DNA from 4 places in the Kingella potus genome. Region 4 is predicted to be linked to each of the others. Evidence: predicted binding sites of a transcription regulator. Region 4 holds the regulator's gene; each other region holds the start of a gene.
The links. Region 4 encodes sigma-54, which starts transcription at its own class of promoters, with help from an activator protein. Its sites were predicted from a motif close to CTGGCACGCTTCATGCTT; they were not measured.
Positions count from the first base shown of each region.

Region 1: DYE40_RS03750 (pilin) is a predicted target of sigma-54. The motif match lies at 860-877, and genes of this name have one in related genera.
Region 2: DYE40_RS03735 (pilin) is a predicted target of sigma-54. The motif match lies at 1,393-1,410, and genes of this name have one in related genera.
Region 3: DYE40_RS03765 (pilin) is a predicted target of sigma-54. The motif match lies at 11,068-11,085, and genes of this name have one in related genera.

Region 1 is NZ_UGJJ01000001.1:840,075-842,556, forward strand. Features, by position in the region: gene tfpZ (TfpX/TfpZ family type IV pilin accessory protein) at 1-594, shown strand, start outside; gene DYE40_RS03750 (pilin) at 1,052-1,600, shown strand; gene DYE40_RS03755 (pilin) at 1,683-2,237, shown strand; gene tfpZ (TfpX/TfpZ family type IV pilin accessory protein) at 2,289-2,482, shown strand, end outside.
Region 2 is NZ_UGJJ01000001.1:834,036-839,863, reverse strand. Features, by position in the region: gene DYE40_RS03740 (pilin) at 33-587, opposite strand; gene DYE40_RS03735 (pilin) at 670-1,218, opposite strand; gene mscL (large conductance mechanosensitive channel protein MscL) at 1,692-2,132, opposite strand; gene DYE40_RS03725 (alpha/beta hydrolase) at 2,334-3,257, opposite strand; gene ubiM (5-demethoxyubiquinol-8 5-hydroxylase UbiM) at 3,673-4,857, opposite strand; gene asd (archaetidylserine decarboxylase) at 5,078-5,828, shown strand, end outside.
Region 3 is NZ_UGJJ01000001.1:842,601-854,498, reverse strand. Features, by position in the region: gene prmA (50S ribosomal protein L11 methyltransferase) at 1-610, opposite strand, end outside; gene DYE40_RS03810 (16S rRNA (uracil(1498)-N(3))-methyltransferase) at 735-1,454, opposite strand; gene DYE40_RS03805 (inositol monophosphatase family protein) at 1,552-2,340, shown strand; gene DYE40_RS03800 (hypothetical protein) at 2,627-2,911, shown strand; gene ftsY (signal recognition particle-docking protein FtsY) at 3,248-4,717, opposite strand; gene DYE40_RS03790 (M16 family metallopeptidase) at 4,946-6,331, shown strand; gene DYE40_RS03785 (M16 family metallopeptidase) at 6,328-7,623, shown strand; gene apbC (iron-sulfur cluster carrier protein ApbC) at 7,724-8,803, shown strand; gene tfpZ (TfpX/TfpZ family type IV pilin accessory protein) at 8,871-9,656, opposite strand; gene DYE40_RS03770 (pilin) at 9,708-10,262, opposite strand; gene DYE40_RS03765 (pilin) at 10,345-10,893, opposite strand; gene tfpZ (TfpX/TfpZ family type IV pilin accessory protein) at 11,351-11,898, opposite strand, start outside.
Region 4 is NZ_UGJJ01000001.1:1,089,434-1,101,331, reverse strand. Features, by position in the region: partial or broken gene DYE40_RS13350 (peptidoglycan D,D-transpeptidase FtsI family protein) at 1-289, opposite strand, end outside; gene ftsL (cell division protein FtsL) at 528-803, opposite strand; gene rsmH (16S rRNA (cytosine(1402)-N(4))-methyltransferase RsmH) at 863-1,831, opposite strand; gene DYE40_RS05015 (division/cell wall cluster transcriptional repressor MraZ) at 1,828-2,283, opposite strand; gene DYE40_RS05010 (class I SAM-dependent methyltransferase) at 2,603-3,757, shown strand; tRNA gene DYE40_RS05005 (tRNA-Met) at 3,868-3,944, shown strand; tRNA gene DYE40_RS05000 (tRNA-Ala) at 3,952-4,027, shown strand; gene argG (argininosuccinate synthase) at 4,229-5,569, shown strand; gene DYE40_RS04990 (SPFH domain-containing protein) at 5,816-6,673, shown strand; gene DYE40_RS04985 (hypothetical protein) at 7,016-7,684, shown strand; gene hpf (ribosome hibernation-promoting factor, HPF/YfiA family) at 7,871-8,227, opposite strand; gene rpoN (RNA polymerase factor sigma-54) at 8,285-9,637, opposite strand; gene lptB (LPS export ABC transporter ATP-binding protein) at 9,664-10,398, opposite strand; gene purD (phosphoribosylamine--glycine ligase) at 10,537-11,805, shown strand.

The DNA.
Region 1 (2,482 bases), 250 kb from region 4:
GGCCCGGTGCTTACTTCTGTTTTGGCCAATCCCGCGAAGCCGAAACGCGAAATGGCAACCGATTTGTCGCTGGTGGCCGTTATCCAGCTTGCTGCCCTGATATACGGCCTGCACGCTGTTGCGCAGGCGCGCCCCGTGTTTTTGGCTTTCGAGGCCGACCGGTTTACCGTGGTGAGTGCGGCGGAAATCGATCAGGACAAACTAGGCGAAGCCTTGCCCGAATTCCGTTCCCTGCCGTGGTGGGGAGTGAAACGCATCGGATTGCGCGATGCTAAGGACGGCAACGAAAAACTGTCCAGCCTGCAAATGTCGCTGCAAGGAGTGGAACCCAGTGCGCGTCCGGATTGGTGGACGGAAGAAACCGATGCCTACCGTGAGCGCATCCGTAGCAAAATGAAGCCGCTCTCGAACTTGGAAAAAATGTATCCCGATAATGCGGATTTGTCTGCTGCTGTGGAAAAAAGCGGTTTGCCGCCGCAGGATTTGTACTATCTGCCGTTTACCTCGCAAAAAAACAAATCTTGGACGGTTCTGATGGATAAAAACACCGGTTTCAAAGCATTTGTGCATTTGGATGCTTTTGGAACAGAATAAAATCATAGTACAAGAGGCCGTCTGAAAACCTGCTTTGCGGGTGTTCAGACGGCCTCTTAATGATTGGGGCACTTGGAATCTTTACGGCTGACAAAAGCCGTCATGCTGACGCAATGCGGCCTTATGCCGTTGCGCTAAAAAGTCAGAACTGACGCGAAAATGCAGTTTATACCTATACTGCCAGCGGAAGGTATGCTTAGTGCGTTAAAATTAAAAAATCATATAAAACATAAAGATAAATAAGGAAAGCAGTCAAAATTGTCCGCTGGCACGGGCATTGCTTGAAACATTTCATCCGCAACGGGCAGCGTAAAAAGCAAAGCCCGCAGGAAACAAAGTTTTAAAAGATGTGCCAAACACATTATGGCTGATTGATTCAAGGCTGTGCCGCATGGGGCGGTAAGGTCTGATTTTAAAAAAACGGCAATTTCGCCGAATACTAACTTGGAGTTAAAACATGAAAGCAATGCAAAAAGGTTTCACCCTGATCGAGTTGATGATCGTTGTCGCCATTATCGGCATCTTGGCCGCTATCGCCCTGCCGGCCTACCAAGACTACACAGTACGCAGCCGCATTACCGAGGGTTTGAACTTGGCTGAGTCTGCTAAAACCATGCTCGCTACCGATGCTACTTCCAGCAATGACTTGGACATCGCTATAGCCGCTTGGAATCGTCAGGTTAACAACAAAGGTGCTACTTCCAAATATGTAACCAGCGTTTTGATGGAAGCTGCTTCCGGCGACGAAAAACGCGGCGAGCTGACTGTTACATTCGACGGTGCTGCCGTTGGTGTGAAATCGGATCAAAATACTTTGGTTTTGACTCCTTGGATCAATGACGGTACTAACAAAATCCGTTTGGCTAAGGCGTTGGTTGACGGCGTTGCCGGTAACCTCGACTGGTCCTGCCAATCCGCTACTACTGCTACCGCTGTGAAACAAATCGGTACTGCTGGTACTGTTGGCACCGTGCTGGAAAAATACGCTCCTTCGCAATGCCGCTAACCGCTGTTTAGCAGTATAAAATGCCCAACACCCGCCCAAGCGGGTGTTGGGCATTTCTAAGATTTAGGAAGGGAATATAAAATTGAAAAACAATCTTGTTTTTTTAAAGCAGGCCGGTTTTACGCTGATCGAACTCATGATTGTGGTGGCCGTCATCGGCATTCTTGCCGCCATTTCGCTGCCGCTGTATCAGGATTTTATTGTTCGGACGAAAGTAGCCGAAGGTCTGCTGCTGGCATCGGATCTGAAAGTCGATATTGCGGCCTACGGACGCACCAATCCGACGGAGTTGGACAGTATCATCCGAAGCTGGAACAGTCGGTCGAACAATACGGGAGCGTCCAGCAAATACGTTTCCTCTGTGTTGGCGCATCCGCAAACCGGTGTCATCACGATCAGCTACAATACCCAGGAAGTAGGCGTGGCAGCGGGTGCGAATACTTTGGTTCTGACCCCGCTGGTAAGGAATGATGCGGGCGGCTATCAAACCATGGTTGCCGCTTTTGCCTCTGGCAATACCAATGCCATTGATTGGGCGTGCGCTTCCGATACGCGCATGACGGCGACCGCGCAGGGATTTACCAATGTCCAAAACGGAACACTGCCCTCACGCTATGCTCCCGCTTCCTGCCGCTGATTCGGGCAGATGTCCCGTTCTTTCCCCCAAGCCGATTAACCGGACAACAGTATGTCTGATTCCGTCAAACAATCCCGTTGGCGTTACGCCGCCAAGCTGGCTTTAATCCATTTGTCCATCAATGTTGCTGTGGCATTGGTAGTTGCCGTTTTGATATTCGGCGTATGGTATCCGCAGCCGTATCCCGAACTGATGGGGGGATTGAAGCTGCTCGGGCTGATTGTGGCGGTGGATATGGTGTGCGG
Region 2 (5,828 bases), 260 kb from region 4:
GCTTGGGGGAAAGAACGGGACATCTGCCCGAATCAGCGGCAGGAAGCGGGAGCATAGCGTGAGGGCAGTGTTCCGTTTTGGACATTGGTAAATCCCTGCGCGGTCGCCGTCATGCGCGTATCGGAAGCGCACGCCCAATCAATGGCATTGGTATTGCCAGAGGCAAAAGCGGCAACCATGGTTTGATAGCCGCCCGCATCATTCCTTACCAGCGGGGTCAGAACCAAAGTATTCGCACCCGCTGCCACGCCTACTTCCTGGGTATTGTAGCTGATCGTGATGACACCGGTTTGCGGATGCGCCAACACAGAGGAAACGTATTTGCTGGACGCTCCCGTATTGTTCGACCGACTGTTCCAGCTTCGGATGATACTGTCCAACTCCGTCGGATTGGTGCGTCCGTAGGCCGCAATATCGACTTTCAGATCCGATGCCAGCAGCAGACCTTCGGCTACTTTCGTCCGAACAATAAAATCCTGATACAGCGGCAGCGAAATGGCGGCAAGAATGCCGATGACGGCCACCACAATCATGAGTTCGATCAGCGTAAAACCGGCCTGCTTTAAAAAAACAAGATTGTTTTTCAATTTTATATTCCCTTCCTAAATCTTAGAAATGCCCAACACCCGCTTGGGCGGGTGTTGGGCATTTTATACTGCTAAACAGCGGTTAGCGGCATTGCGAAGGAGCGTATTTTTCCAGCACGGTGCCAACAGTACCAGCAGTACCGATTTGTTTCACAGCGGTAGCAGTAGTAGCGGATTGGCAGGACCAGTCGAGGTTACCGGCAACGCCGTCAACCAACGCCTTAGCCAAACGGATTTTGTTAGTACCGTCATTGATCCAAGGAGTCAAAACCAAAGTATTTTGATCCGATTTCACACCAACGGCAGCACCGTCGAATGTAACAGTCAGCTCGCCGCGTTTTTCGTCGCCGGAAGCAGCTTCCATCAAAACGCTGGTTACATATTTGGAAGTAGCACCTTTGTTGTTAACCTGACGATTCCAAGCGGCTATAGCGATGTCCAAGTCATTGCTGGAAGTAGCATCGGTAGCGAGCATGGTTTTAGCAGACTCAGCCAAGTTCAAACCCTCGGTAATGCGGCTGCGTACTGTGTAGTCTTGGTAGGCCGGCAGGGCGATAGCGGCCAAGATGCCGATAATGGCGACAACGATCATCAACTCGATCAGGGTGAAACCTTTTTGCATTGCTTTCATGTTTTAACTCCAAGTTAGTATTCGGCGAAATTGCCGTTTTTTTAAAATCAGACCTTACCGCCCCATGCGGCACAGCCTTGAATCAATCAGCCATAATGTGTTTGGCACATCTTTTAAAACTTTGTTTCCTGCGGGCTTTGCTTTTTACGCTGCCCGTTGCGGATGAAATGTTTCAAGCAATGCCCGTGCCAGCGGACAATTTTGACTGCTTTCCTTATTTATCTTTATGTTTTATATGATTTTTTAATTTTAACGCACTAAGCATACCTTCCGCTGGCAGTATAGGTATAAACTGCATTTTCGCGTCAGTTCTGACTTTTTAGCGCAACGGCATAAGGCCGCATTGCGTCAGCATGACGGCTTTTGTCAGCCGTAAAGATTCCAAGTGCCCCAATCCGGATGCCGCTTTAAAACAAAGACCGTCTGAATATGCGCTTTCAGACGGCCTGCAGGAAGATTTAGTAGGACAGCGTTTATTTTTTCAGCGCGTCGCGGATGTCGCGCAGCAGCAGCACTTCTTCGGAAGGCTCGGCGAGTGCGTCGTCGGCATGGCTTTCGACTTTGCTTTTCAGGGTGTTGAGGGCTTTGACCACGGCGAAAATGGCCGAGGCGATGATGAGGAAGCTGATGATGCTGTTGATGAACAGGCCGATATTGAGGGTAACCGCACCGGCAGCTTTGGCGGCGGCCAGGGAGGCATAGCCGCCGTCGGGAACGGAGGCTCCGTCTTTCAGGGTGATGAATAGGTTGGAGAAGTCCACGCCGCCGATCAGCAGGCCGATGGGGGGCATGATGACATCGTCCACCAGCGATTTGACGATGCCGGAGAAGGCCGTGCCCACTACCATACCCACCGCCAGATCGACGACGTTGCCGCGCATGATGAAGTCTCTAAATTCTTGTTTGATTGACATTTTGTCTTTCCTTTTCGGTTTGTTGCGGAATAAAGGCGCGGCAGTTTAGCGAAAGTGTGCGGCCGCAGGATGACGGCAGGATTTGCGGTTGTTTTTCGTGTCATGCGGCGGCTGGGTGCGGTGTATGGCAATCGAAGAGGCCGTCTGAAAACCTTTTTTGGCTTTCAGACGGCCTCTTTATTCATTTGGCCGTGCGGCATTTCAACGCGCCGTGTCGGCCAAAGTTTGTTTGAAGGACAGGCCGAACAGGCGGCCGTGGGTGGCTTCGGGATAGGCATGGTAGGCGGTGTCGCGCGTATGCGGACGCAGCTTTGCGGCGAGTTGTGCGGCGGCATCGGGCGGTACGGCGCGCAGGGCGGCGGCACGGCGGGCGAGCATGGCGGCCTGCTGCGCATCGGCCGGCTGTTTTTGTTCCTGTGCGCCGCTCTTGTCGATGCGCACGCTGCGATCGGTTAAGACTCCGTCCTGCCGCAGGGCGCGTTCGGCGCGGTGCAGCATTTGGCCGCTGTGCCACCAGAGGGCGGGGTCGGCGGCGGCGTAATGTGTGAAGGTGTGCGGTTTTTCAAACAGGGTGTAGAAGACGAACAGGCCGCCGTAGGAGTGTCCCCACAGGGTTTGCCGCTGCGGGTCGGTTTTGGCGATGGCGGCGATTTGCGGGCGCAGGCTGTGTTCGATGAAGTCGAGCAGCGCGGGTGCGCCGCCGTTGCGGCGGCCTTCTGAGAGCGGGTCGGCCATGCTTTGTCCGTTTTCGTCGGGCGGGGTGTAGTCGTAGGCGCGGCGGGCGGTGTCGAAACGCAGCGCGGTGGGATAGCCCGCCAACACCAGCAGCGGCGGGTTTGGCAAACTGCGCAATGTGTCTGCGTCCAGGTATTCGAGTACGGCATTGCCGTCGAGGGCGTAGAGGGCGGGATAGCCTGCGGCGGGCGGCGGGGCGGATGGGATGCCGACGAAGATGCGGTAGGGCTGCCCGGCCGCGTCGGCCATGTCGAGGGTGCGGAAGGTGTAGCCGGTGTGGGCGGCTGTGAGTACGGAGGTGTCGGCGCGGCGGTAGACTTCGGGATTGACGGGCGTTGCGGCGGCGGCCAGCGCGGGCAGCAGGGCGAGTGCGGGGAGCAGGCGTTTCATGGGCGGACGGGCTTGGGTTGCGGAAACGGCGGACTGTAACGGAAAACGGCGGCGGCGGGAAGCTGCTGCCGTCCGTCTCTTTGGCTGCGCAGAGGCGTTGCGGGGAAGGCGGCGGCCGTATTGCAGGAGGCCGTCTGAAAATCTGTTATGCCGTTTTGTTTCGCCGACACTGTGTTTTCAGACGGCCTTATATATTGCGCTGTCTGTCCCTTCGGAAAGGCAAATCCGCTACGAAGCAAAAAACGCGTGCGTCGCTGTGCGGCACACCCTACTTTGGTAGAGGAGATTGCATACGCCGCTTGGGCGGCACACCCTGCCCGACGGGCAGCGGCGGGAACGGTATAAAAACGGAAGGCCGTCTGAAAACCTGCAAAACGGTTTTCAGACGGCCTCTGCCGTGCCGTGGCGGCGGTGTTCAGCCTGTGAGCTGGCGGGTAATCAGTTTTTTCACCGGCGGCAGGTTGTTGCTGACGCGCAGGACGAGGCTGCGCAGGAGCTTGGCGGGGGCGGCTTCGTTGGTAAAGAGCTTCACCATGGCGTTGGTGCCGTGGTAAAGCGGGCGGGTATTGATCTGGTGTTTGGCATTGTAGCGTTCGAGCAGGGAGGACGCGCCGATGTCGCGGCCGTTTTGCGCGGCCTGCACGACGAGTTTGCCGAGAATGTCCGCGCTTTCGAGGCCGAGGTTGAAGCCGTGGGCGGTTACGGGGTGCATACCGACGGCGGCATCGCCGATCAGGGCGGCGCGTGGGGCGTAGAAGCGGCCGGCGTGTACGCCCACCAGCGGGTAGGTGTGCAGGGTGCCGGCCTGTTCCATTTTGCCCAGCCTGAAGCCGAGCTGTTTTTCAAGGTCGGCGGCAAATTCTTCGGGGCTGAGTGCGAGCAGGCTGCCGGCTTTGTCGCTGTCGATGGTGATGACGCAGTTGGTCAGGTGCTCTTCCAACGGCAGCAGGGCGAGGGTGCGGCCGTATTGGAAAAATTCGACGGCGGTGTGTTGGTTGGAGATTTCGTGTTTGAAACGGCAGACGATGACGGTGCGCCCGAAGTCGTGCATATCGGCGGAAATGCCAATCTGGCGGCGGGTTTGCGAAAAGCGGCTGTCGGCGGCAACCAGGAGGCGGGCGGTCAGCTCTTCGCCGTTGTCCAAAGTGAGGTAGGCCTGGGTGTCGGTGGTGCGGGCTTCTTTCACGCCCACGCCGGAAAGGATGTTTACGTTTTCCTGACCTTTCACCGCTTCATAGGCGGCACGGCGGATGTTGTGGTTGGAAATCAGGTTGCCCAGCCGGTCGGTTTCGCCGCCGCGCGCCTTGGTCGGCTGCGGGAAATAGAGCTGGTAGGACGAAGAGCCGTTCCACACTTTCGCATCTTTGAGACGGTAGATTTCGTCTTCCGGCACGCGCTGCCAAATGCCCAGCCGCTCCATGATTTCCTTCGACAAATGCGTCAGCGCGATTTCGCGCCCGTCGTAGGCGGGGTTTGCGATGCTTTCCAAAGGGGCTTTTTCCACGATGGTAACGGAAAGGCCGCTGCCGTCCAGCGTGCGGGCGAAGCTCAGTCCGGCCGGGCCTGCGCCGACGACGACGATGTCCGAGTGCTTGCTCATTTCGGTTCTCCTTTTTCATAAGGGCTGGGCAAAACGTGAAAGGCGCAAATGCCGCTGTGCCTGACACAAAACGCGGCAAGGATAGCAAAAAAACGCCGCCGTGTGGCGCGGTATGGCACAGATTTAATGCAAATCAAACCGCGCCGCGCCCGTGCGTGCGGACGGCTTTTTCCGCGATTTGCTATACTCGCCGCTTTCACACACACCATCAGGAAAACCGATGTCCGAACTGCGCCCCTATCCCAAGCCGAGCTACCCGCAACGCGCCAAAACCGCCCTCCACTACCTCCTGCCCCAGCTTGCCGTTACCCGCGCCGCCGGCTGGCTGGCCGAACGCCGCTGGGGCGTGCTGACCACCCTTGCCGTCAAAGCCTTCGCCGCCCGCTACAAAGTCGATATGTCCGAAGCCGAAAAAAGCCGCGCCGGCGACTATGCCAGCTTCAACGAATTTTTCATCCGCCCGCTCAAAGCGGATGCCCGCCCGATTGATGCAAACCCCGCCGCCCTCTGCCTGCCCGCCGACGGCTGCGTCAGCGAAGCCGGAGCGATAGAGGCCGGCCGCCTCATCCAGGCCAAAGGACACAGCTTCTCCGCCCTCGAGCTCCTCGCCGGCGATGCCGCCCTCGCCGCCGAATTTTCAGACGGCCTCTTCCTCACGACTTACCTTTCCCCGCGCGACTACCACCGCGTCCATATGCCCTGCGCCGCCACCCTGCGCCGCATGATCTACGTTCCGGGCGAGCTTTATTCCGTCAATCCCTTTCTCGCGCAGCACATCCCCAACCTCTTCGCCCGCAACGAACGCCTCATCTGCGTGTTCGACACCGGCTTCGGCAGCATGGTGCAGATACTCGTCGGCGCCACCGTAACCGCCAGCATCAGCACCGTATGGGCGGGGGTTGTCAATCCCCCGCGTCCGCAAACCGTCCTGCAATGGCTCTATCCGGCCGACGGCGCGGATGCGGTCAAAC
Region 3 (11,898 bases), 250 kb from region 4:
TTTGCGCGGCGGACACGGCCTGCGGGTCGATGTCGGTGCCGTCGGCGGCAGCGGCACCGAGTTTGAGGGCGGCAATGGCGAGAATGCCCGAGCCGCAGCCGTAGTCGAGTACGGTTTCGCCGCCTTTGAGATGCCGGTCCAGCCATTGCAGGCACAAACGGGTGGTGGGGTGGCTGCCGGTGCCGAAGGCCAGCCCGGGGTCTAGTTGCAGGCTGACGGCGGCGGGGTCGGGGGCGGTGTGCCACGAAGGGGTAATCCACAGGCGGTCGGAAATGCGGATGGGTTCGAACTGGGACTGGGTCAGGCGCACCCAGTCTTGTTCGGGCAGCTCTTCGCTGCGGTAGGGCGGCACGGCAATGCCCAAAGATGCGGCGGCGGCGGCAATGGCGGCGGCTACGTCGGCATCTCCGGCAAACAGGGCCAGCACTTTGCTGTTTTGCCAAACCTGTTCGGCGGGCATACCCGGCTCGCCGAAGATGGCTTGTTCTTCCTCCGTGCCGGCGTAGGCATCTTCGATGGCGGCGGAGAGCGCGCCGTATGCCATCAATGCGTCGGAAAATTCTTCGGCGGTGCGTTCGTTAACGATGAAAGTGGTTTGCCGGTAGGTCATGTCGGGCTTTCTGAAAAATATCGGGTTTGCGGGATTGCAGGCCGTCTGAAAACACGGAAACCGCGCTTTGGGCTGCGCAATCCGCATTTTCAGACGGCCTCAAACGGGCTGGTCGGAACAGATGTTAAAAATCGCCCCACAGGGTCTGCATGGCGGCGAGGGCGGCGAGGGCGGCGGTTTCGGTGCGCAGAACGCGGCGGCCGAGGGCGAAGCCGGCAAAACCGGCGGCAAAGGCCGCGGCTTCTTCCTGCGCCGTCCAGCCGCCTTCGGGGCCGGCCATCAAAACAACACTTTGCGGCGGCGGAATGTCGCGCAGGCTTTGGCGGCCGTTGAGGCTCATCAGGAGCTTCGCGCCCGCATCGGGCAGGTGCGCCAGAGCCTCTTGGTAGGACAGCAGCGGCCGCACTTTCGGAATCATGCAGCGGCCGCTCTGCTCGCAGGCGGACACAACGATGTCCTGCCAGCGGGCAACGCGCCTGTGCGCCCGCTCGCCCTCAAGCCGCACTACCGATCGGGTGCTGACCACGGGGATGATTTCGCACACGCCCAATTCGACGCTTTTTTGCAGGGTAAAATCCATCCGCTCCCCCGCAGACACAGCCTGCACCAGCGTAACCGCCAGCGGGGACTCGTTTTCAGACGGCCTCTGCGCCAGAATTTCCGCCGCCGCCGCGCGCTTGTCCAACCGCGCGAGTACGGCGGAATATTCGCAGCCGTCTCCGTTAAACAGCACGATTTCCCCGCCCGCCCGACAGCGCAAAACGTGCAGATGGCGCACCACATTGTCGGGCAGGGAAACGGTTGCGCCGCAGCAAAGCGCGGTGTCGGCGAAGAAGCGGGGCATAATCGGTAAAAATCGGTTAATATAGTTTGCGATTATACAAGAAAGGCCGTCTGAAAATGCTTTTCAGACGGCCGCAACGGAATAAAAGGACCATACCGTGCTGCAAGCGTTACAAACACTGGTCAAACACATCGCCCGCACCGAAGTGATGCCGTACTTTCTCAACGCAGGCGCAAACGAAAAGCCCGACGGCAGCATCCTTACCGAAGCCGATCTCGCCGCGCAGGCCGCTTTCGCCGCCGCCCTGCCGCAAATCGCCGACTGCCCGATGCTCGGCGAAGAAATGGACGACGAAACGCAGCGCGACCTCTGGCTGCACAACCACGACGGCCTATGGGTGGTCGATCCCATCGACGGCACCACCAACTTCGCCAACGGCTTTCCCCACTTCGCCCTCTCCGCCGCCCTCATGCGCCGTGGCAAATCCGTACTCGGCGTGGTGTACGACCCCGTGGCCGACGAATGCTTCGCCGCCGAAGCGGGCAAAGGCGCGTTTCTCAACGGCCGCCGCCTGCCGCTGGCCGTGCGCGGCAAAAAACTGCACCGCGCCATCGCCGGCGTGGAAATCAAATACCTGCGCTCGGGCACGCTGGCCGGCCGCATGAACACCCTGTCCCCCGTCGGCAGCATCCGCAGCATGGGCAGCAGCACCCTCGACTGGTGCTACCTTGCCGCCGGACGCATGGACGTATACGTCCACGGCGGTCAGAAGCTGTGGGACTACGCCGCCGGCGCACTCATCCTGGCCGAAGCCGGCGGCTGCATCGCCACCCTCGAAGGCGACGACTTTTGGAGCGGCGGACACGTCTTCCAACGCTCCGCCATCGCCGCCCTCAATCCCGAACTCTTCGCCCCCTGGCTCGCATGGATACGCGCCAACCAGTAAATCCGCCACCCGCGCCCGTCCAAACCGAAAGAAAAAAATTGCACAGCAAGCCGTCCGCCCGTATAATCCGCCGTGCCGCTCGGGTCTAATCCCTTGCCCGTGCGGTTTTTTCTATGACGTTTTCCCATAATGTGTTTGGCCGTCCGCTTGTCGGACGGCATTTTTTTTGCCTGTAAAATCCACATTTACACAAATTCATACACCGTACGTCAAAAAAATATACCATTTATCCGGAGTTGTACTATAATGCGGCCATACAACAAAACAACACCTAACGGGGCCAAATATGAAAAAACTGTTGAACATGCTGCGCAACGAATGGCATGCCGCCTTCGATCCCAAAACCATCGTCATCGACGATTACGAAGACATCAAAATCCACGCGGGCGCATTGCGCTGCCTGAACGAAGAAGAGCGCGAAACCCTGCTCGAATACGTTACCCGCGCCGAAATCTCCAAGCAGACCGGCCGTGATACCGGTGCCCGTTACGGCATTACCGTCGGCGAAGCACTCGAAGACCAGCACACCATGCAGGACATCGAATCGTCCATCGCCTCGTTCGGCATCTGACCGCTTCACAACAAACAGGCCGTCTGAAAACGTTTTCAGACGGCCTTCGTTTTAATAATCGGACAAAAAGCCGCAGACAGTATGGAGAGTACGGCAAGGACGCATTTTTTATTGTATGTTCCGATACTTTGAAAACCGCGTGGATTTGTTACCAAACAGAAAACGCGTGCGTCGCCGAGGCGGCACACCCCACAGCAGCGGCATATGTGGGAATGGGCGAAGACACCTCCGCTGTTTGTTGCCGTGCAATACAGCAGCGGTGTTGTTAAAAAACACGGAAAGGCCGTCTGAAAACATTTTCAGACGGCCTTTCTTTACTTCGCCGGCGAATCGGAATCAGCCGTCGATTAACGCGTCCACAAAGGCGCGGGCATCGAAGGGGCGCAAATCGTCTATGCCTTCGCCCACGCCGATGTAGCGCACGGGAATCGGGCGGGCGGCGGCGAGGGCGGCGAGTACGCCGCCTTTGGCGGTGCCGTCGAGTTTGGTAACGATGAGGCCGGTTACGCCCAGCGCGTCATCGAAGGCAATGACCTGGTTCACGGCGTTTTGGCCGATGTTTGCGTCCAAAACGACGATGATTTCGTGCGGTGCGTCGGGCATGGCTTTTTGCAGGACGCGCTTCACTTTTTTGATTTCTTCCATCAGATGAAGCTGGGTGGGCAGGCGGCCGGCGGTATCGGCGAGGACGATGCCGGTATGGCGGGCTTTGGCAGACTCGACGGCATCGTAGCAGACGGCGGCGGCATCCCCTTTTTCTTGGGAAACCACAGTTACGCCGTTGCGCGCGCCCCATTCTTGGAGCTGTTCGCGGGCGGCGGCGCGGAAGGTGTCGCCGGCGGCCAGGATGACGGATTGGCCCTGCTGTTGGAAATATTTGGCCAGTTTGCCGATGGAGGTGGTTTTGCCCGCGCCGTTGATGCCGGCCATCATGATGACGAAGGGTTGGCCGTTGTCGGGGATTTCGAGGGGTTTTTCCAGCGGGGCGAGCATCTCGTACAGGGATTCTTTGAGGGCGCGGCGCAGTTCGGTGCCGTCGGACAGGCCTTTCAGGGAAACGCGGCGGCGCACGTCTTCCATGATTTGATCTGTGGCTTCGATGCCCATGTCGCTGGTGAGCAGAACGGTTTCGAGTTCTTCGTAGAGGTCTTCGTCGATTTTGCCGCCGCCGAACACGCCGGCGAGGGATTTGGCCATTTTGTCGCGCGATTTGCCGAGGCCTTGTTTGAGCCGCGCCGCCCAGCCGCTGCGGCTTTCGGCTGCGGGCGGCTCTTCTGCGCGGACGGCGGGCGGGTTTGCGCCTGTTGCCGTTTCTGCCGTTGCCGCGTCGGCTGCGGGGCGGTTTTCAGACGGCCTGTGTACCGTTGCGCAGGTATCCGTATGCGCGGCGGTCGGCTCGTCAGCCGTTGCGTCTGCCGCTGTTTCTTGCGCCGACCGGGCGGACGGGTTTGGGTTTTCAGACGGCCTGTTTGTTGCTTCGAGGCCATCTGAAACGGGGTCGGATGCTGTGTTTTCCTGTGTTGCGTTTTCGTGTTCCGCTGCGTCTTGCGTACTGTTTCCCGCATCGGAACGCAGCAGGCTGCTGCGCTGGCTGCTGTTGCTGCTGCTGCGGATGTCGCGCAGGAATTGCTCGCGTTCGTCGGCGGCTTCTGCAGCTTCTACGGCTTCTACGGCTTCTGCGGCTTCGGCTGCGGGCGGTGCGGGGATGTCGTTTTCAGACGGCCTCTGCGTTGGCGGGCTGTCTTCTGAAACGGGAGGGGCGGGAGTGTCGGTTTTGCGTTTGAAGAGGAAGTCGAATAGTGCCATTGCTGTATGTTCCTTCGGGGGCGGTTTGTACCGGTTTGCCCGGATACCGCTTTGATTGGTGCGGCGGCGTTTGAGCAGGCGCAACAAGGATGTGTTCCTTTTGCCGCGCGGCTTGTCAGGCGGCGGATTGTAACGCAAGCGGGATGCGTCGGGCGGCCTTTTTTGCTTTTCAGACGGCATTTGTGCCGCTAAGATGGCGGCTTTTCGCATTTTTGGAAAGGATGCTGCGTGGTAAAGCGTTATTTGTGGATTTTCCTGCTGTCCGCCGCACCCGCGCTCGAAGCGCAGACGCTGCACTTGAAGCTGGACAACGGGATGAAGGTGCTGGTGTCGGAAGACAAGCGTGCGCCGGTGGCGGCGGTGCGGCTGTGGTACAAGGTGGGCAGCGTGGACGAACACACGGGCAAAACAGGGCTGAGCCACGCGCTCGAACATATGATGTTCAAAGGCACGAAAGCCGTGCCTGCGGGGGCGTTCAGCCGCCGCATTGCCGCGCTGGGCGGCAGCGACAATGCCTACACCAACCGCACGGAAACGGTGTACACCACCGATATTGCGGCAAAAAATCTGGAAGAAGTGCTGAAAATGGAGGCCGACCGCATGACCGGCCTCAATTTCAGCGACCGTGATTTCGCCAACGAAATGGATGTGATCCGCGAAGAGCGGCGTTTGCGCACCGAAGACAGCCCCGCCGGCAAAATGTGGGAAACGCTCAATATCAATATGTGGCACAAGCCTTTCAACCGCGCTCCGGTTATCGGCTATATGGACGACCTGCACACGCTCAAAGCCGACGATCTGCGCGCGTGGTACCGCCAATGGTATGCACCGAACAACGCCACGCTGGTCATCGTCGGCGGCGTAAACGCGCAAGACACGGTTAAAACGGTGGAAAAACTTTTCGGCGGCATTCCCGCCCGCGAGCTGCCGCCGCGCAACGATGAAGCCGAAAACCCCGCCTTCGCCGAACCTCTGTTTACCGCCGAAATCCGCGCCGCCACCGCCCAACCCATTGTCGGCATCGGCTGGCGCATGCCGCGTGCGCAAAAAATTACCGACGAAATGCCCTACGCGCTGGAAATGCTCTCGCTGGTGCTGGCCGGCACCGATTCGGCACGCTACGACAAAAAACTGCAACGCGGCGACGCAGTGGCACTGGCCGTGTCCGCAGGCTACAACAACTACGGCCGTAAAAATGCCCTCTTCGCCGTTACCGCCATGCCCAACGGCGGCGTAACGCCCGCCGCGCTCAAAGCCCGCCTCACCGGCGAAATCCGCGACATCGCCGAACACGGCGTAACGCCGCAGGAACTCGAACTCATCCGCCATCCCCTTGAAGCCGAAAAAATCTTCGCCAAAGACTCCGTACGCAGCCGCGCCGACATGCTGGGCACACTCGAACACAACGGCTTCGGCTGGCAGACCGAAGACGAAGTGCTGCGCCGCCTGCTCGCGGTAACGCCTGCGCAGGTGCAGGCCGCCGCCCGTCTCCTGCTCCAAAGCCCCGCCGCCGAAATCACAGTGCTGCCGCAGCAGCAGAACGCGGCGCGGCAGCGTACAGGCCGTCTGAAAACCCCCTCCGCCCGCATCATCCGCAACAAGGCAGAAAAATGAACAAAATCCTCCTTATCCTCCCCGTTTTCCTCGCCGCCGCCCCCATCCATGCCGCCCCCGAATTCCAACGCTGGCAGACCAAAGACGGTGCAACCGTCGTCCTCGTCGAACGCCACGGGCTGCCCATCGTCAATATCGGCATCACCTTCAAAGGCGCGGGGCAGGCCGGCGAAAGCGAAAAAGGCGCGGCCTCCTTCACCGCCGCCATGCTCGATTCCGGCAGCAGCAAATACAGCGAAGAGCAGCTCCGCGATGAAGCCAACCGCCTCGGCGTAAGCATAGGATCAAGCGCGGGTGTCGAAAACGCCGCCGTTTCCTTCGCCTCTCTCAGCAGGCCGCAAACCCTTTCAGACGGCCTCAAACTCGCCAACCAAATCATCGCCCATCCCGTCTTCGATTCCGCCGTTCTCGAACGAGAGAAAAAACAAGCCGCCACCGCCCTGCGGCAAAACCTCAGCAACCCCGCCTTCGCCGCCGCCCGCGAACTGGCAAAACTCAACTACGGCAGCCACCCCTATGCCAACAACGCGCGCCTTGAAGAAACCGACATCCTTGCCGTTTCCGCCGACACCCTCAAACGCCACCACCGCAGCCTGTACGCCAAAAACAACGCCTACATCGCCATCGTCGGCGACCTTACCCGCAAACAGGCCGACACCGCCGCCGCCGCCCTACTCGACGGCCTGCCCGACACCGCCGCCGTGCGGGACATCCCGCCTGCGCCCGCCGCCGCAGGCCGCAGCGCAAACCTGCCCTTTTCCGGCAAAGAACAGGCCGCCGTCGCCATCGGCCTGCCTTTCGCCGAACGCCAAAGCCCCGACCGCCACGCCCTTGCCGTGGGCAACTACATCCTCGGCGGCGGCGGTTTCGACAGCCGCCTGATGAAAACCCTGCGCGACGAAAAAGGCCTGGTTTACGGCGTATCCTCCGGCTACACCCCGCTTGCCCGCAAAGGCCCGTTTGCCGTGTCTTTCACCACCAAAAAAAGCAGCGCGGCAGAAGCCCTCGCCGCCGCACGCCAAGTCATCGCCGACTTCGTCGCAACCGGCCCCACCGAAGCCGAACTGCGCCAAGCCAAAGACAACATCACCGGCAGCTTCCCCATGAGCCACGACACCAACGCCAAAACCGTCGCCCTCGCCGCCAACATCGGCGTGAACAACCTGCCGCTCAACTACTACGACCGCTACACACAGCAAATCGAAGCCGTAACCGCCGCGCAAGTCAGGGCAGCCTGGCAGCGCAGGCTGGATCCCGCAAAAGCCAACGCCGTAACCGTCGGCGCACAATAAAAACAAGCTCCGACATACAAAAGGCCGTCTGAAAACCGTTTTACAGTTTTCAGACGGCCTGAATACCGAAATCCCCGCACACCAAAAGAAAGGACAAAAAATGGACACCGAAACATACGCCCGCGCCCTTGCCGCCGTTGCCATACCCGGCACGGAACGCACCCTCGGCGGCGAAAAAGCCGTGAAGCGAGTTTGGCAGGAAAAAGACGGCCTGCACATCGATCTCACCTTCGGCTTCCCCTACGGCCACATCAAAGAAGCCCTTGCCGCCGCCGTACAAACGGCCTTGTCCGCCGCAGGCTGCGCCGAAACCCTGCACCTGCACCTGTCCGCCGACATCCTTACCCACAAAGTCCGCCCCGGCGTTGCCACCATCAAAGGCGTAAAAAACATCATCGCCGTTGCCTCGGGCAAAGGCGGCGTGGGCAAATCCACCACTACCGCCAACCTCGCCACCGCAATGGCGATGATGGGCGCGCGCGTCGGCGTACTCGATGCCGACCTCTACGGCCCCAGCCAGCCCACCATGCTCGGCGTGCAAGACCGCAAGCCCGACCAAAAAAACAAAAAACTCATCCCCGTCGAATCCGACAGCGGCATCCAAGTCATGTCCATCGGTTTTCTCGTCGATGCCGACCAAGCCGTCGTATGGCGCGGCCCCATGGCCAGTCAGGCCTTGCAGCAGCTCATGTTCCAAAGCGAATGGGACAACGTGGACTATCTCTTCATCGACCTGCCGCCCGGCACCGGCGACATCCAGCTTACCCTGTCGCAGAAAATCCCCGTAACTGGCGCGGTAGTCGTTACCACCCCGCAAGACATCGCCCTGATCGACGCACGCAAAGCGGTGGATATGTTCGACAAAGTCAATATTCCGATACTCGGCGTATTGGAAAATATGTCGGTACACGTCTGCACCAACTGCGGACACGCCGAAGCCGTGTTCGGCACCGAAGGCGGCAAAAATCTGGCAGCCCGCCTGAACGTCCCCCTGCTCGGGCAGCTTCCCCTTTCCCTACCCGTGCGCGCAGCCATGGACAGTGGCGCGGCCGGACAGCTTTTGCAAAACCACCCCGCCATCGCCGCCGTCTACACCGAAGCCGCCTTCCAAATCGCACTAGCCATCGCCGACAAAGGCCGCGATTACAGCAGAGCATTTCCGAAAATTGTTATCGAATAAAGGCAAAAGGCTGTATGAACTCCCGTTTCACAGGAGTTCATACAGCCTTTCTTTTATATGACTTGTCTTATTTTGTTCCAAAAGCATCCAAATGCACAAATGCTTTGAAACCGGTGTTTTTATCCATCAGAACCGTCCAAGATTTGTTTTTTTGCGAGGTAAACGGCAGATAGTACAAATCCTGCGGCGGCAAACCGCTTTTTTCCACAGCAGCAGACAAATCCGCATTATCGGGATACATTTTTTCCAAGTTCGAGAGCGGCTTCATTTTGCTACGGATGCGCTCACGGTAGGCATCGGTTTCTTCCGTCCACCAATCCGGACGCGCACTGGGTTCCACTCCTTGCAGCGACATTTGCAGGCTGGACAGTTTTTCGTTGCCGTCCTTAGCATCGCGCAATCCGATGCGTTTCACTCCCCACCACGGCAGGGAACGGAATTCGGGCAAGGCTTCGCCTAGTTTGTCCTGATCGATTTCCGCCGCACTCACCACGGTAAACCGGTCGGCCTCGAAAGCCAAAAACACGGGGCGCGCCTGCGCAACAGCGTGCAGGCCGTATATCAGGGCAGCAAGCTGGATAACGGCCACCAGCGACAAATCGGTTGCCATTTCGCGTTTCGGCTTCGCGGGATTGGCCAAAACAGAAGTAAGCACCGGGCCGCACACCATATCCACCGCCACAATCAGCCCGAGCAGCTTCAATCCCCCCATCAGTTCGGGATACGGCTGCGGATACCATACGCCGAATATCAAAACGGCAACTACCAATGCCACAGCAACATTGATGGACAAATGGATTAAAGCCAGCTTGGCGGCGTAACGCCAACGGGATTGTTTGACGGAATCAGACATACTGTTGTCCGGTTAATCGGCTTGGGGGAAAGAACGGGACATCTGCCCGAATCAGCGGCAGGAAGCGGGAGCATAGCGTGAGGGCAGTGTTCCGTTTTGGACATTGGTAAATCCCTGCGCGGTCGCCGTCATGCGCGTATCGGAAGCGCACGCCCAATCAATGGCATTGGTATTGCCAGAGGCAAAAGCGGCAACCATGGTTTGATAGCCGCCCGCATCATTCCTTACCAGCGGGGTCAGAACCAAAGTATTCGCACCCGCTGCCACGCCTACTTCCTGGGTATTGTAGCTGATCGTGATGACACCGGTTTGCGGATGCGCCAACACAGAGGAAACGTATTTGCTGGACGCTCCCGTATTGTTCGACCGACTGTTCCAGCTTCGGATGATACTGTCCAACTCCGTCGGATTGGTGCGTCCGTAGGCCGCAATATCGACTTTCAGATCCGATGCCAGCAGCAGACCTTCGGCTACTTTCGTCCGAACAATAAAATCCTGATACAGCGGCAGCGAAATGGCGGCAAGAATGCCGATGACGGCCACCACAATCATGAGTTCGATCAGCGTAAAACCGGCCTGCTTTAAAAAAACAAGATTGTTTTTCAATTTTATATTCCCTTCCTAAATCTTAGAAATGCCCAACACCCGCTTGGGCGGGTGTTGGGCATTTTATACTGCTAAACAGCGGTTAGCGGCATTGCGAAGGAGCGTATTTTTCCAGCACGGTGCCAACAGTACCAGCAGTACCGATTTGTTTCACAGCGGTAGCAGTAGTAGCGGATTGGCAGGACCAGTCGAGGTTACCGGCAACGCCGTCAACCAACGCCTTAGCCAAACGGATTTTGTTAGTACCGTCATTGATCCAAGGAGTCAAAACCAAAGTATTTTGATCCGATTTCACACCAACGGCAGCACCGTCGAATGTAACAGTCAGCTCGCCGCGTTTTTCGTCGCCGGAAGCAGCTTCCATCAAAACGCTGGTTACATATTTGGAAGTAGCACCTTTGTTGTTAACCTGACGATTCCAAGCGGCTATAGCGATGTCCAAGTCATTGCTGGAAGTAGCATCGGTAGCGAGCATGGTTTTAGCAGACTCAGCCAAGTTCAAACCCTCGGTAATGCGGCTGCGTACTGTGTAGTCTTGGTAGGCCGGCAGGGCGATAGCGGCCAAGATGCCGATAATGGCGACAACGATCATCAACTCGATCAGGGTGAAACCTTTTTGCATTGCTTTCATGTTTTAACTCCAAGTTAGTATTCGGCGAAATTGCCGTTTTTTTAAAATCAGACCTTACCGCCCCATGCGGCACAGCCTTGAATCAATCAGCCATAATGTGTTTGGCACATCTTTTAAAACTTTGTTTCCTGCGGGCTTTGCTTTTTACGCTGCCCGTTGCGGATGAAATGTTTCAAGCAATGCCCGTGCCAGCGGACAATTTTGACTGCTTTCCTTATTTATCTTTATGTTTTATATGATTTTTTAATTTTAACGCACTAAGCATACCTTCCGCTGGCAGTATAGGTATAAACTGCATTTTCGCGTCAGTTCTGACTTTTTAGCGCAACGGCATAAGGCCGCATTGCGTCAGCATGACGGCTTTTGTCAGCCGTAAAGATTCCAAGTGCCCCAATCATTAAGAGGCCGTCTGAACACCCGCAAAGCAGGTTTTCAGACGGCCTCTTGTACTATGATTTTATTCTGTTCCAAAAGCATCCAAATGCACAAATGCTTTGAAACCGGTGTTTTTATCCATCAGAACCGTCCAAGATTTGTTTTTTTGCGAGGTAAACGGCAGATAGTACAAATCCTGCGGCGGCAAACCGCTTTTTTCCACAGCAGCAGACAAATCCGCATTATCGGGATACATTTTTTCCAAGTTCGAGAGCGGCTTCATTTTGCTACGGATGCGCTCACGGTAGGCATCGGTTTCTTCCGTCCACCAATCCGGACGCGCACTGGGTTCCACTCCTTGCAGCGACATTTGCAGGCTGGACAGTTTTTCGTTGCCGTCCTTAGCATCGCGCAATCCGATGCGTTTCACTCCCCACCACGGCAGGGAACGGAATTCGGGCAAGGCTTCGCCTAGTTTGTCCTGATCGATTTCCGCCGCACTCACCACGGTAAACCGGTCGGCCTCGAAAGCCAAAAACACGGGGCGCGCCTGCGCAACAGCGTGCAGGCCGTATATCAGGGCAGCAAGCTGGATAACGGCCACCAGCGACAAATCGGTTGCCATTTCGC
Region 4 (11,898 bases):
ACAGTCCGTCGATATTTATGGCCTGAACGGCAGCCACAGTATCCTCATCAAGCCGGCGGGCAAGGTAGGAAATGCTGCTTTTCCGGTCGAGACGGTCGCGGATGGTGTCGGGGGATATGTCCAAAAGCGCGGCCAGTTCTTCGATTTGGCCGTCTGAAAGATTGGCAGAGGAGGGAACGGCATACAGGGATTCGGCAGGCGCACTCAATGCCAGCGTCGCACCGTTGCGGTCGCTGATAACCCCGCGCGAGGCCGGCAGCTTCACGGTACGTACGAAGCGTTTGTTGCCTTCGTCGGTAAGGAAATCATGATGGGAAGTTTGCAAATATAGGCTGCGGCCGAGCAGCGCGAGAAAACCCGCACCCAATGCGGCCAGCACGAAGATGATGCGTCCGTTGCTGGTAACCGGTTTTTTCGCCTTAGCCTGCCGTGGGAGCATCTTCGGCTTGTATTCGTTTTTAATCAACATGCTGCTACTTCCAAATACATCTTGTCATTTTATGGTGCTTTGTCATTTTATCATTTTATCATTTTATGCCGTTTGGTTCCGCTTCCACCAGCCGTGTATCGGCTGCATCCGGCGGAGCCAGTCTGCCTTTTTCTGCGGCTTTTTTAATCAGTTGGTGGTTGGACAATTCGGCCTGTTTCAGTTGCAGACGCGAATATTCCTGTTCCAGCTCCCTCTGCCGCTTTTCCGCTTCCGTCAGCTCGATGTGCTGCTGCCGCGCCTGATTCTGCTGCGTTACCACGGCAAAACCCGATCCCAGTGCCAGCACCAGCAATACGATATTGATATAGTTCATCTGCTTCTTTAATAAATTTCCGCCCCGCCGATAGGCGGCTGAGGTTTGTTCTGTGGTTTTCAGACGGCCTTTTTATCCGGCACAAACGCTCCGCCCGTCCTCCGCGCCACCCGCAACACCGCCGAACGGGCGCGGGGATTGGCAGCCACTTCCGCTGCCGATGCCTTGACCGCCCGGCCTACAATCTCCAAAGGCGGCTGCGGCCGCTCTGCTTCGCGCACCACCGCCCATCTGGGCAGCGGCTCGGGCGTGGAATGCCGTCTGAAAAACTGTTTGACGATACGGTCTTCCAAAGAATGAAAGGCGATAACCGCCAGCCTGCCGCCGGTTTTCAGACGGCCTGCAACCTGCGGCAGCACGGCTTCTATTTCTTCAAGCTCGCGGTTGATGAAAATCCGAACGGCCTGAAACGTCCGCGTCGCCGGATCTTGGCCGCGCTCGCGAGTACGGACGTTTTTCGCTGCGATTTCCGCCAGCTTGCCGGTTGTATCGATGGAATTCGTGCCGCGCTGCGCGACAATGGCGCGCGCAATCTGGCGGGCAAACCGCTCTTCACCATAATTTCTGATTACCTCGCAAATTTCGTCTTCATCCGCCTGCGCCAACCATTCGGCGGCAGACATGCCGCGCGTCGTATCCATCCGCATGTCCAGCGGCGCATCAAAACGGAAGCTGAATCCGCGTGATCCGTCGTCTATCTGCGGCGAAGAAATACCCAAATCAAACAACGCACCGTCTATTTCGCCGATTTCCAAAGCATCCAAGGCCGTCTGAAAAGACGAAAACCCGTCATGAACCACAGACACCCTGCCGTCCTGCCGCGCCAATTCCCGCGCCGCCGCCACCGCCTGCGGGTCTTTGTCAAACACCACCAAACGGCCTTCCGCACCAAGACGGGACAGAATCAGGCGGGAATGGCCGCCGCGCCCGAACGTTCCGTCTATATAAACACCGTTCGGAACAACATCCAGCGCATCTACGGCTTCATCCAGCAGCACGGTTACATGGGAAAATTCCGCACTACTCATAATTGGAAACCTATCTGGCCGAGTTCGAAATCCAACTCTTCGGGAGCAATATCCAAAGCGGCATCGTCTTTGGCATGGAATTTCTCCCTGTCCCACAATTCGAGGCGGTTTACCCTGCCTGTGAGGGAAACTTCCTTATCCAACATAACCTTGCGCCTGAGTCCGACAGGAAGCAGAATCCTGCCTGCCGCATCCATTTCCATCACTTCGGCATTATTCAGCAGCAAATCGCGCCACGCCGACAATTTGGCATTGCCTGCCACATTCGCCGCCATCAGCCTTTGCGCCTCCTGCTCCCAAACGCTTTCGGGATACAGCAGCAAACGTTCGCGGCTTTCCAGTGTTGCCACCAGCGCAGGCGTGTATTTGCGCAGCAGCAGATCGCGGAATTTGGCAGGAACCGCCAACCGCCCTTTGCTGTCGATATTTAAATCATGAATGCCGCCGAACATAAAAAACACGCCTGAAATTTCATTTTCGGGAGATTTGACACACTTTGCGCCACTTCGCCCCACCAGAGACGAACTATAAAAAAATTTACCGGCAGGGTCAAACGACGGCATAGGCAAAACAAACGGCGTAACAGCCACTTATCCGGGCAAATAACAAACACTTGCATATACGGCCACGCCGCACCCCACCATCTTGCCGCCCGTCTCATATAAAATACACGGACTTAACATTCCGGCATAAACAGGCGTGATACTCACGCGCCGTACTTTCCCTCCCGCAATAGCCCCTATTGGCATTTTATTTTTACAAATATTAACCATGAACAGCAGCCATCTCCCCAAAGCCGATACGCAAGCCCTTTGCGCATCGCAAGAATTAGAGCAAATAATCCAAAAAGAAATCAAAGCCTCACCCGCTCCACTGCCTTTTTCGCGCTTTATGGAACTCGCCCTCTACACGCCGCAATACGGCTACTACACCGGCGGCGCACACAAAATCGGCAAAGCCGGCGACTTCGTTACCGCGCCCGCCCTCACTCCGCTTTTCGGACAAACCGTTGCCCGCCAAATACGCGAACTCCTGCCGCAAACCGCCGGCAACATCTGCGAATTCGGCGCAGGTACGGGCGAACTTGCCGCCGGCCTGCTCGACAGCCTGCGCGATACGGCATTGGACAACTACTTTATTATCGAAGTTTCCCCCGAGCTGGCCGAACGCCAACTCGCCCGCATCGCGGCACTCGTTCCCGATATGGTGCAAAAAGTCCGCCATCTCACCGCCCTGCCCGATTCGTTCGACGGCATCATGATCGGGAACGAAGTACTCGATGCCATGCCTTGCGAACTGATAAGGCGTGAAAACGGACAATTCCTGCGTATCTGCGTCGGCATAGAAAACGGGCAATTCGTCCAAATCGCCGTCCCGCTGGCCGACCCGCACCTGCTGCACCTTGCCTGCGAATATTTCCCCGATGCGCAGCCCTACACCAGCGAGCTGCATCCCGCGCAATATGCTTTCGTCCGCACCCTTGCCGAACGGCTGCAACGCGGCGCAGTCATCCTGATCGATTACGGCTTCGATGCCGCCCAGTACTACCACCCGCAACGGCACATGGGCACGCTCATCGGCCACCACCGCCACCACACCGTCCACGACCCCTTTTTCCGCGTCGGCCTGACCGACCTTACCGCGCACGTCAATTTCACCGACATCGCCCAAGCCGGCACCGACGAAGGATTGGATTTGATCGGCTACGCCACACAAGCCGACTTCCTGCTCAATCTAGGCATTACCGATCTGGCCGACAGCGGCCTGTCCCACGACTCCCCTGCCTATATTCAGACGGCCTCAGCCCTGCACAAGCTATTGATGCCGCACGAAATGGGCGAGTTGTTCAAAGTGATTGCATTCGGCCGCAACATCGGCACCGACTGGCAGGGTTTTGCACACGGCGACATCTGCCACAAACTTTGAACACGTCTTCCCGCAACTTTTTCACGATTAAAATCAAACGGAAAAACAAAACTCCTGAAAAACCGTTTGCCCTGTTTCGCAAAAACCGTATAATTGCGGCTTCACTTCACGGCGAATTAGCTCAGTCGGTTAGAGCAGAGGAATCATAATCCTTGTGTCCGGGGTTCGAGTCCCTGATTCGCCACCAAAAATTCGGGGGTATAGCTCAGTTGGTAGAGCGCTTGCATGGCATGCAAGAGGTCAGCGGTTCGATCCCGCTTACCTCCACCAGATACTGAAAGGCTTGGTTTTTCAAACCAAGCCTTTTTTGCCGCCTGCCGTACGCAGCCCGCCATGCGGCTGTGCGTTTCCCCCCTTGTTCATCCGCATCCGCGATTCCCACAGCAATATCCGAGGCCGTCTGAAAATCCGTTTTCAGACGGCCTCCTGCGGTACAATCCGCCTTTTTCCCAACAACCGTAAGGATTCCCCATGACCACCGCCACCATCCTCCAATCCCTCCCCGCCGGTCAGAAAGTCGGCATCGCCTTTTCGGGCGGCCTCGACACCTCCGCCGCCCTTTTGTGGATGAAACTCAAAGGCGCGCTGCCCTATGCCTACACCGCCAACCTCGGCCAGCCCGACGAAGACGACTACAACGCCATTCCCAAAAAAGCCAAAGAATACGGCGCCATCGAAGCCCGCCTGATCGACTGCCGCGCCCAGCTTGCCCACGAAGGCATCGCCGCCATCCAATGCGGCGCATTCCACGTTGCCACCGGCGGCATGCCCTATTTCAACACCACCCCGCTCGGCCGCGCCGTAACCGGCACCATGCTCGTTTCCGCCATGAAAGAAGACGACGTGAACATCTGGGGCGACGGCAGCACCTACAAAGGCAACGACATCGAACGCTTCTACCGCTACGGCCTCATCACCAACCCCGCCCTCAAAATCTACAAACCCTGGCTCGACCAAACCTTTATCGACGAACTCGGCGGCCGCCAAGAAATGAGCGAATTTCTGATTGCCAACGGCTTCGACTACAAAATGTCGGCAGAAAAAGCCTATTCCACCGATTCCAACATGCTCGGCGCCACCCACGAAGCCAAAGATTTGGAATTTTTAAACAGCAGCGTCAAAATCGTCAAACCCATCATGGGCGCGGCGTTTTGGGACGAAAGCGTTGAAATCAAAGCCGAAACCGTGTCCGTTCGCTTTGAAGAAGGCGTGCCCGTCGCCCTCAACGGCCAAGAATTTGCCGACCCCGTCGCCCTGTTTCTCGAAGCCAACCGCATCGGCGGCCGCCACGGCCTCGGCATGAGCGACCAAATCGAAAACCGCATCATCGAAGCCAAATCGCGCGGCATCTACGAAGCCCCCGGCATGGCACTGCTGCACACCGCCTACGAACGCCTCGTAACCGGCATCCACAACGAAGACACCATCGAACAATACCGCATCAACGGCCTGCGCCTCGGCCGCCTGCTCTACCAAGGCCGCTGGTTCGACAGCCAAGCCCTGATGCTGCGCGAAACCGCCCAACGCTGGGTTGCCCGCGCCATCACCGGCGAAGTAACGCTGGAGTTGCGGCGCGGCAACGACTACTCGATTCTCAACACCGAATCGCCCAACCTCACCTACCGGCCCGAACGCCTGAGCATGGAAAAAGTGGAAGATGCCGCCTTCACCCCGCTCGACCGCATCGGCCAGCTCACCATGCGCAACCTCGACATCACCGACACCCGAGCCAAACTCGGCATCTATGCGCAAAGCGGATTATTGTCGCTGGGCGAAGGCTCGGTATTGCCGCAACTGGGTAAGGGCAAATAAAAAAAAACAGATGCAGGCCGTCTGAAAACAGCAGCGGTTTTGTCGGACTGAAACCAAAGCTGCCGTTTTCAGACGGCCTCTACTGTTGCCGACAACCACACAGCAGCCTGGATGGCAAGTCCGACAGAAGCAGATGGTTTAACGGTTTTGCCGGGTCGGAATCCAAGCTGTGTTTTCTATAAAAACCGATTATTTTCTACGGAATAATCAAGCCTGTTTCCAAGCACTTTGAAGGAGTAAAACACAATGGGGCAATCCAACAGCCACAAATACACAATGCCGCACCTGAACGGCTTTACTGCCGCCGTGATTTTGGTGGTGCTGTTTTTGTTTGCAACAGTACTGGTATTTGGCAGCAACATCGGCAAAGTATTGGGCTTTTTGCTGCTGCCCCTGGTGTTGTATGGCTTTACGCGCTTTCGCGTGGTGCAGCCGAATACGGCTTTGGTGGGCACACGGTTCGGGCAATACGCAGGGATTTTGTCCCAATCGGGCTTTTTTTGGCTGCTTCCGTTTTACAACACGATCAGCGTGTCGCTCAAAACAGGCAACTACGTTACCGCCACGCTGAAAGTAAACGATGCCTCCGGCACGCCCATTGAAATTGCGGCGGCCATTGTGTACCACATCGACAACCCCGCTGCTGCGGTGCTGGATGTGGAAAACGCACACAACTTTTTGCAGGTGCAAAGCGAAGGCGCGCTGCGGGTATTGGCAACCCACCACCCTTATACCAACGATGGCGCGGCAGAGAGCCTGACGGGGCATTCGGATAGAATTTTGGAACAATTCCGCCGCATGGTGCAGGAAAGGGTGGAAATCGCAGGCATCAGCATTGATGAAACACGCTTTACACATTTGGCTTACGCACCCGAAATCGCCCAAGCCATGTTGCGCCGCCAACAGGCCGAAGCGGTTATTTTGGCGCGGCAAACGCTGGTACGCGGCGCGATTGGCATGGCGGCCGGCACGGTAGAAGAGTTGGAACGGCGCGGCATTGTCAATATGACCGAACCCGAAAAAGCCAGGCTCGTTACCAGCATGATGACGGTGCTGCTCTCCGAAGAAAACGCCTCGCCTGTGTTAAACGTGAGCGGAGATTGATGTCCGCACCTTTTCAGACGGACTTAGCCCGCTGCCAAGCCCGTGCGGCGGCTCGGCTTGCAAACCCGACACCAAGCAGATGGTTTAACGGTTTTGTTGGAGCAGGCTCCAAGCTGTGCCTGCTTAAACGCCGCCATTCCCGCGCAGGCGGAAATCTTGGCGGAAACATATCGGATGGCGGGATAAAATACCGCTGCCGAAAACCAAACAAAATTCCCGCCTGCGCGGGAATGACGGAAAACAGCTAGTCAAAAAAGCGGCGGGACGCATACAAACAACGTTTCAGACGGCATCAACGCTTGCCGAAAATTCAGACGGCCTGAACAAAAAACAGCAGGGTGTGTGCCAAACGGCACGCACGCGGCGGTTAAAATTTTCAGTAAAAATGAAAAACGCGTGCGTGGCTGTGCCACACACCCTACACACAGACTGCGCTTGCTGGAGATAGTAATGTTAATTAAGTATGTATATAGAAAGATTGATCAGATATGGGGTGGTCAGGATCTTGAGGATCTGATACTTCTTTTAATTATTTCAATAATTTCAATGTTGTTATCTTTTTATGCAATGAAAACGGAAGAAGTTATTCATCCGGAGGTAATTAAGGTTGTTGGGGTAACGAAACTCGAATCTACATATACGGGATCAAAGAAATCTGGAAGGAATTTATTTATCTACGTTGATAATATAAAATCTCCGCAATTTCAATCTAGTTGTCTGGGGCTTACGCACTTTTGTGAAGCCAACCAAGTTTCTAGATTCTCAAGTAATGTTAATGTTGAGTTTATTGCGTTAATTAAAAAAGATCCGCCTGATCCGCAAAGGGGGATTATTAGTAAAATAGTAATAGGGGATAATGTTATATTTCAAAATTCATATGAAAATATCAAATCTTCTTACCAGGGAAGAAAAAACGTATACTATTTTTGTTTGCTTATTTTTGTTGTTGCTACCTTTTATTTTTTTGTTTTTCTTATTCTTATCATTAAAATTAATAACCAAGCAAGTTGAGTTACCAAACCCACGAAACAGATGATTTATCCGCCGCTATTCCCACCTGCGCGGAAATAACGGATTTCGAGCCAATTCTTCCAAGAGTTGCAAAAGTCCAAACTTGAAAATGCCAACAGGCCGTCTGAAAAACTGTTTTCAGACGGCCTGTTGGCTGTGTTTTAAGACTGCGGAAACGCGGCGGCTTTATGCTCCGGCATCTTCATCTCCGCCTTCCGCTTCCGCTTCCGCAACGGCGGGTTTGCCCGCGCCGCGCACATTGTTGCTTTTCTCTTTGTGTTTGATCAGGGCGCGGTCGAGCTTGTCCATCATCACGTCGATTGCGGCATACATATTTTCGCTTTCAACGGCTTCGACATGCACGTTTTTGCCCGACAGGTGGGCATCGGCTTCGGCCTTGTGCTCGGGTTTGTCCAGCGAAAGGGTAACGGTTACGGAAATCAGGTTGCCCGCGTGGCGGCTGATGCGCTCGAGTTTGAGGGCGACGTGTTCCCTGACGGCTTCGGTTACATCAAAATTCAAACCGGTGATTTTCAGATTCATAGTTTTACTCCTTCGGTGGGTTGGCCGTCTGAAAACCGTTTTCAGACGGCATGAAAACTATATTTTGCGCTGATGGGCCGGCGGCAGGCCGAGGGCTTCGCGGTATTTGGCGACGGTGCGGCGGGCAATGTCTATGCCTTGCAGCTTGAGCAGGGCGGCAAGGGCTTCATCGGAATGCGGGGCGGCTTTGTCTTCGTTTTCGATCAGTTGGGCCAGCACGGCTTTGACGGCGGTTTGGCTGTTGCCTTCCTGCCCTTCGCCGCTGTTGACGGCTTGGGTGAAGAAATAGCGTAGCGGAAACAGGCCGCGCGGGCAAGCGAGGTATTTGTTGCCGGCGGCGCGGGAAACGGTGCTTTCGGCCAGCCCGAGGGCGGCGGCGGCATCTTTCATCAGCATGGGGGTCAGGCCGATTTCGCCGAAATCGAAAAAGTCTTCCTGTTTGGCGACAATGTATTCGGCCAGGCGGGAAACGGTGTTTTTGCGCAGTTCGAGGCTGTCGATTTTCTGGCGGGCTTCCTGGATTTTTTCGCGCCACACCTCGTCGATGCCGTCTTCTTTGAGTGCGTCGGCCAGCTCGGAGTTGAGGACGAGGCTGGGCCAGGCGTGTTCGTTGCCGGACACTTCCCAGCCGTGTTCGCCTTCGCGTACGAATACGTCGGGCTGGACAAAGGATGTGGGTTCGGCAGAGGCGAAGCCGTAGGCGGGATAGGGATTGAGGGTGGTGATGAGGTCGAGGGCGGCTTCGATGGTGTCGGAGGGATAGTCGGGCAGCTCTTTTTTGAATTTGGCGATGTTGCGCCTGCTGCTGCGGTTGAGTTCGTCGAGAAAGCGGTTGACGATTTTGCCGGCGCAGCGGCGTTCGGCGCTTGCCGGCAGGCGTTGGAGCTGGATGAGGAGGGATTCGCGCAGGTCGGCCGCGCCTACACCCGGGGGATCGAAACTTTGCAGCTTTTCCAGCGCGTCGTGCATATCGTCTTCGTCCAGCATCCATTCGAGCGGTGTGTGGTCGATGATTTCCTCCATGCTGTCGGTCAGGTAGCCCTGGTCGTCGAGGAAATCAATCAGGATGTGGATGCGGGCGGCTTCTTCGTCGCTGAGGGGGTGTTCGCAGACTTGGTTGTGCAGATAGCGGTTGAAATCTTCTTCTTCGGCGATGGTGGCCCATACGTCTTCGGCTTCGTCGCCGCCGATTTGGTTACGCGAGGACACGGCGGCGGAAAGACGGGCGGGTTCGAGTACGCCGTCGTCGGCAGGCTCGCGCCGCTCGAGCAGCGGGTTGTCCTGCAACCAGTCGTCCACTTCGCGTTCCAGCTCGATGCCGGACATCTGCAAAACGCGCAGCGACTGCTGCAAGCCCTGGTTTAGCTGCTGCGTTTGTTTGAGTTTGAGATGGAAGGATTGTCCGCTCATAATGTGTTTTTATGTTTTGAGTGTTTTTAATAGTTGAAGTTTTCGCCGAGATAAACGGCGCGTACCTGTTCGTTTCCAACAAGCTCTTCGGGGCGGCCGGTGGCCAGCACCGCTCCGTCGCTGATGATGAATGCCCGGTCGCAGATGCGCAGGGTTTCGCGTACGTTGTGGTCGGTAATCAGCACGCCGATGCCGCGCTCTTTCAGAAAACCGATGATTTTCTGGATGTCGATCACGGCAATCGGATCCACGCCGGCAAAGGGTTCGTCCAAAAGGATGAAGCGCGGCTGCATCGCCAGCACGCGGGCGATTTCGACACGCCGCCGCTCGCCGCCGGATAGCGCGGGAGCGGGACTGCGGCGCAGGTGGCCGATATTGAGGTCGGCAAGCAGGCGTTCGAGTTCCGCGTCGATGCGGCTTTTGTCTTTCATACCGATTTCGAGGATGGCGCGGATGTTCTGTTCCACGGTCATTTTGCGGAAAATCGAGGCTTCCTGCGGCAGGTAGCCCACGCCCAGCCGCGCCCGTTCGTGTATCGGCAGGTGGCGCAGCTCCCGCCCGTCAAGGGTAATGCTGCCCGCGTCGGCGGCAATCAGGCCGACTATCATATAAAAGCTGGTGGTTTTGCCTGCACCGTTCGGGCCGAGCAGGCCGACGACTTCGCCACTTTCGATGTCGAGGGAAAAATCTTTGACGACTTGTCTTTTTTTGAAGGATTTTTGCAGGTTCCGCGCAATCAGGCGGCTGGCGTTTGCTGGCATATTCGGTACGTTTTTTATCGATATGTCTTTATTGTACTGTGTTTTCAGGCCGTCTGAAAACCTGCGGCGGCTTTTCAGACGGCCTCGCCCAAATGGGCTATAATCATCCGCTCCTCCCGTTTTCAAGGATGTTGCAACATGAAACTGCTCGTTATCGGCGGCGGCGGCCGCGAACACGCGCTGGCATGGAAGCTGGCGCAGTCTCCCGAGGTAGAAACCGTTTTCGTCGCGCCCGGCAATGCGGGAACGGCCGTCGAACCCAAGCTGCGCAACCTGCCGCTATCGGCCCACACCGGGCTGATTGCGTTCTGCCGCGCCGAGAAAATCGCCTTCACGCTGGTCGGCCCCGAAGCACCGCTGGCGGCAGGCATTGTGGACGACTTCCGCGCCGCCGGCCTGCCGATATTCGGCCCGACCCGCGCCGCCGCACAGCTCGAAAGCTCGAAAGACTTCGCCAAAGCCTTTATGAAGCGGCACGGCATCCCCACCGCAGAATACCGCACCTTTGAAAACGCAGAAGAAGCCCATGCCTATATCAAAGAAAAAGGCGTACCCATCGTGATTAAGGCCGACGGGCTGGCCGCCGGCAAAGGCGTGATTGTCGCCATGAACGAAGACGAAGCCCACGCCGCAATTGACGATATGCTCGTGGGCAACAAAATGGGCGAAGCAGGCGCACGCGTGGTGGTTGAAGACTTTCTGCAAGGCGAAGAAGCCAGCTTTATCGTGATGTCCGACGGCGAAAACGTGTTGGCAATGGCCACCAGCCAAGACCACAAACGCCTGCTCGACGGCGATGCCGGCCCCAACACCGGCGGCATGGGCGCATACAGCCCCGCACCCGTGGTAACGCCCGCCGTCCATCAGCGCGTGATGGACGAAATCATTCTGCCCACCGTGCGCGGCATGAAGGCCGACGGCATTCCGTTTACCGGCTTTCTCTACGCCGGCCTGATGATAGACGAACACGGCGCACCCTTTACCATCGAGTTCAACTGCCGCTTCGGCGATCCCGAAACCCAGCCCGTGATGAGCCGTCTCGACAGCGACTTTGCCGCACTCGTGCAGGCAGCCATCGAAGGCCGTCTGAACGAAGCCGAAGCACAGTGGAATCCGCAAACCGCTGTCGGAGTCGTTCTCGCCGCTGCGGGCTACCCCGACAGCCCGCGCAAACGCGATATTATCGAAGGCATAGACGAAGCAAACGAAACCGCCAAAGTCTTCCACGCCGGCACCGCCCTCTCCGGCAGCGGCACCGTTACCAACGGCGGGCGCGTCCTCTGCGTCGTCGGCCTCGGCGACAGCGTGGAGCAGGCGCAGCAGAATGCCTACCGCGCCGTAGAAAAAATCCGCTTTGACGGAATGCAATACCGCAAAGACATCGCCGCCAAAGCACTCAACCGCTGAATGCGCCGAGAGGCCGTCTGAAAAGCCGCAACACAGCTTTCAGACGGCCTGCCAAAGCAAAACCACCCTTTTCAGACGGCCTCCGCAACATAA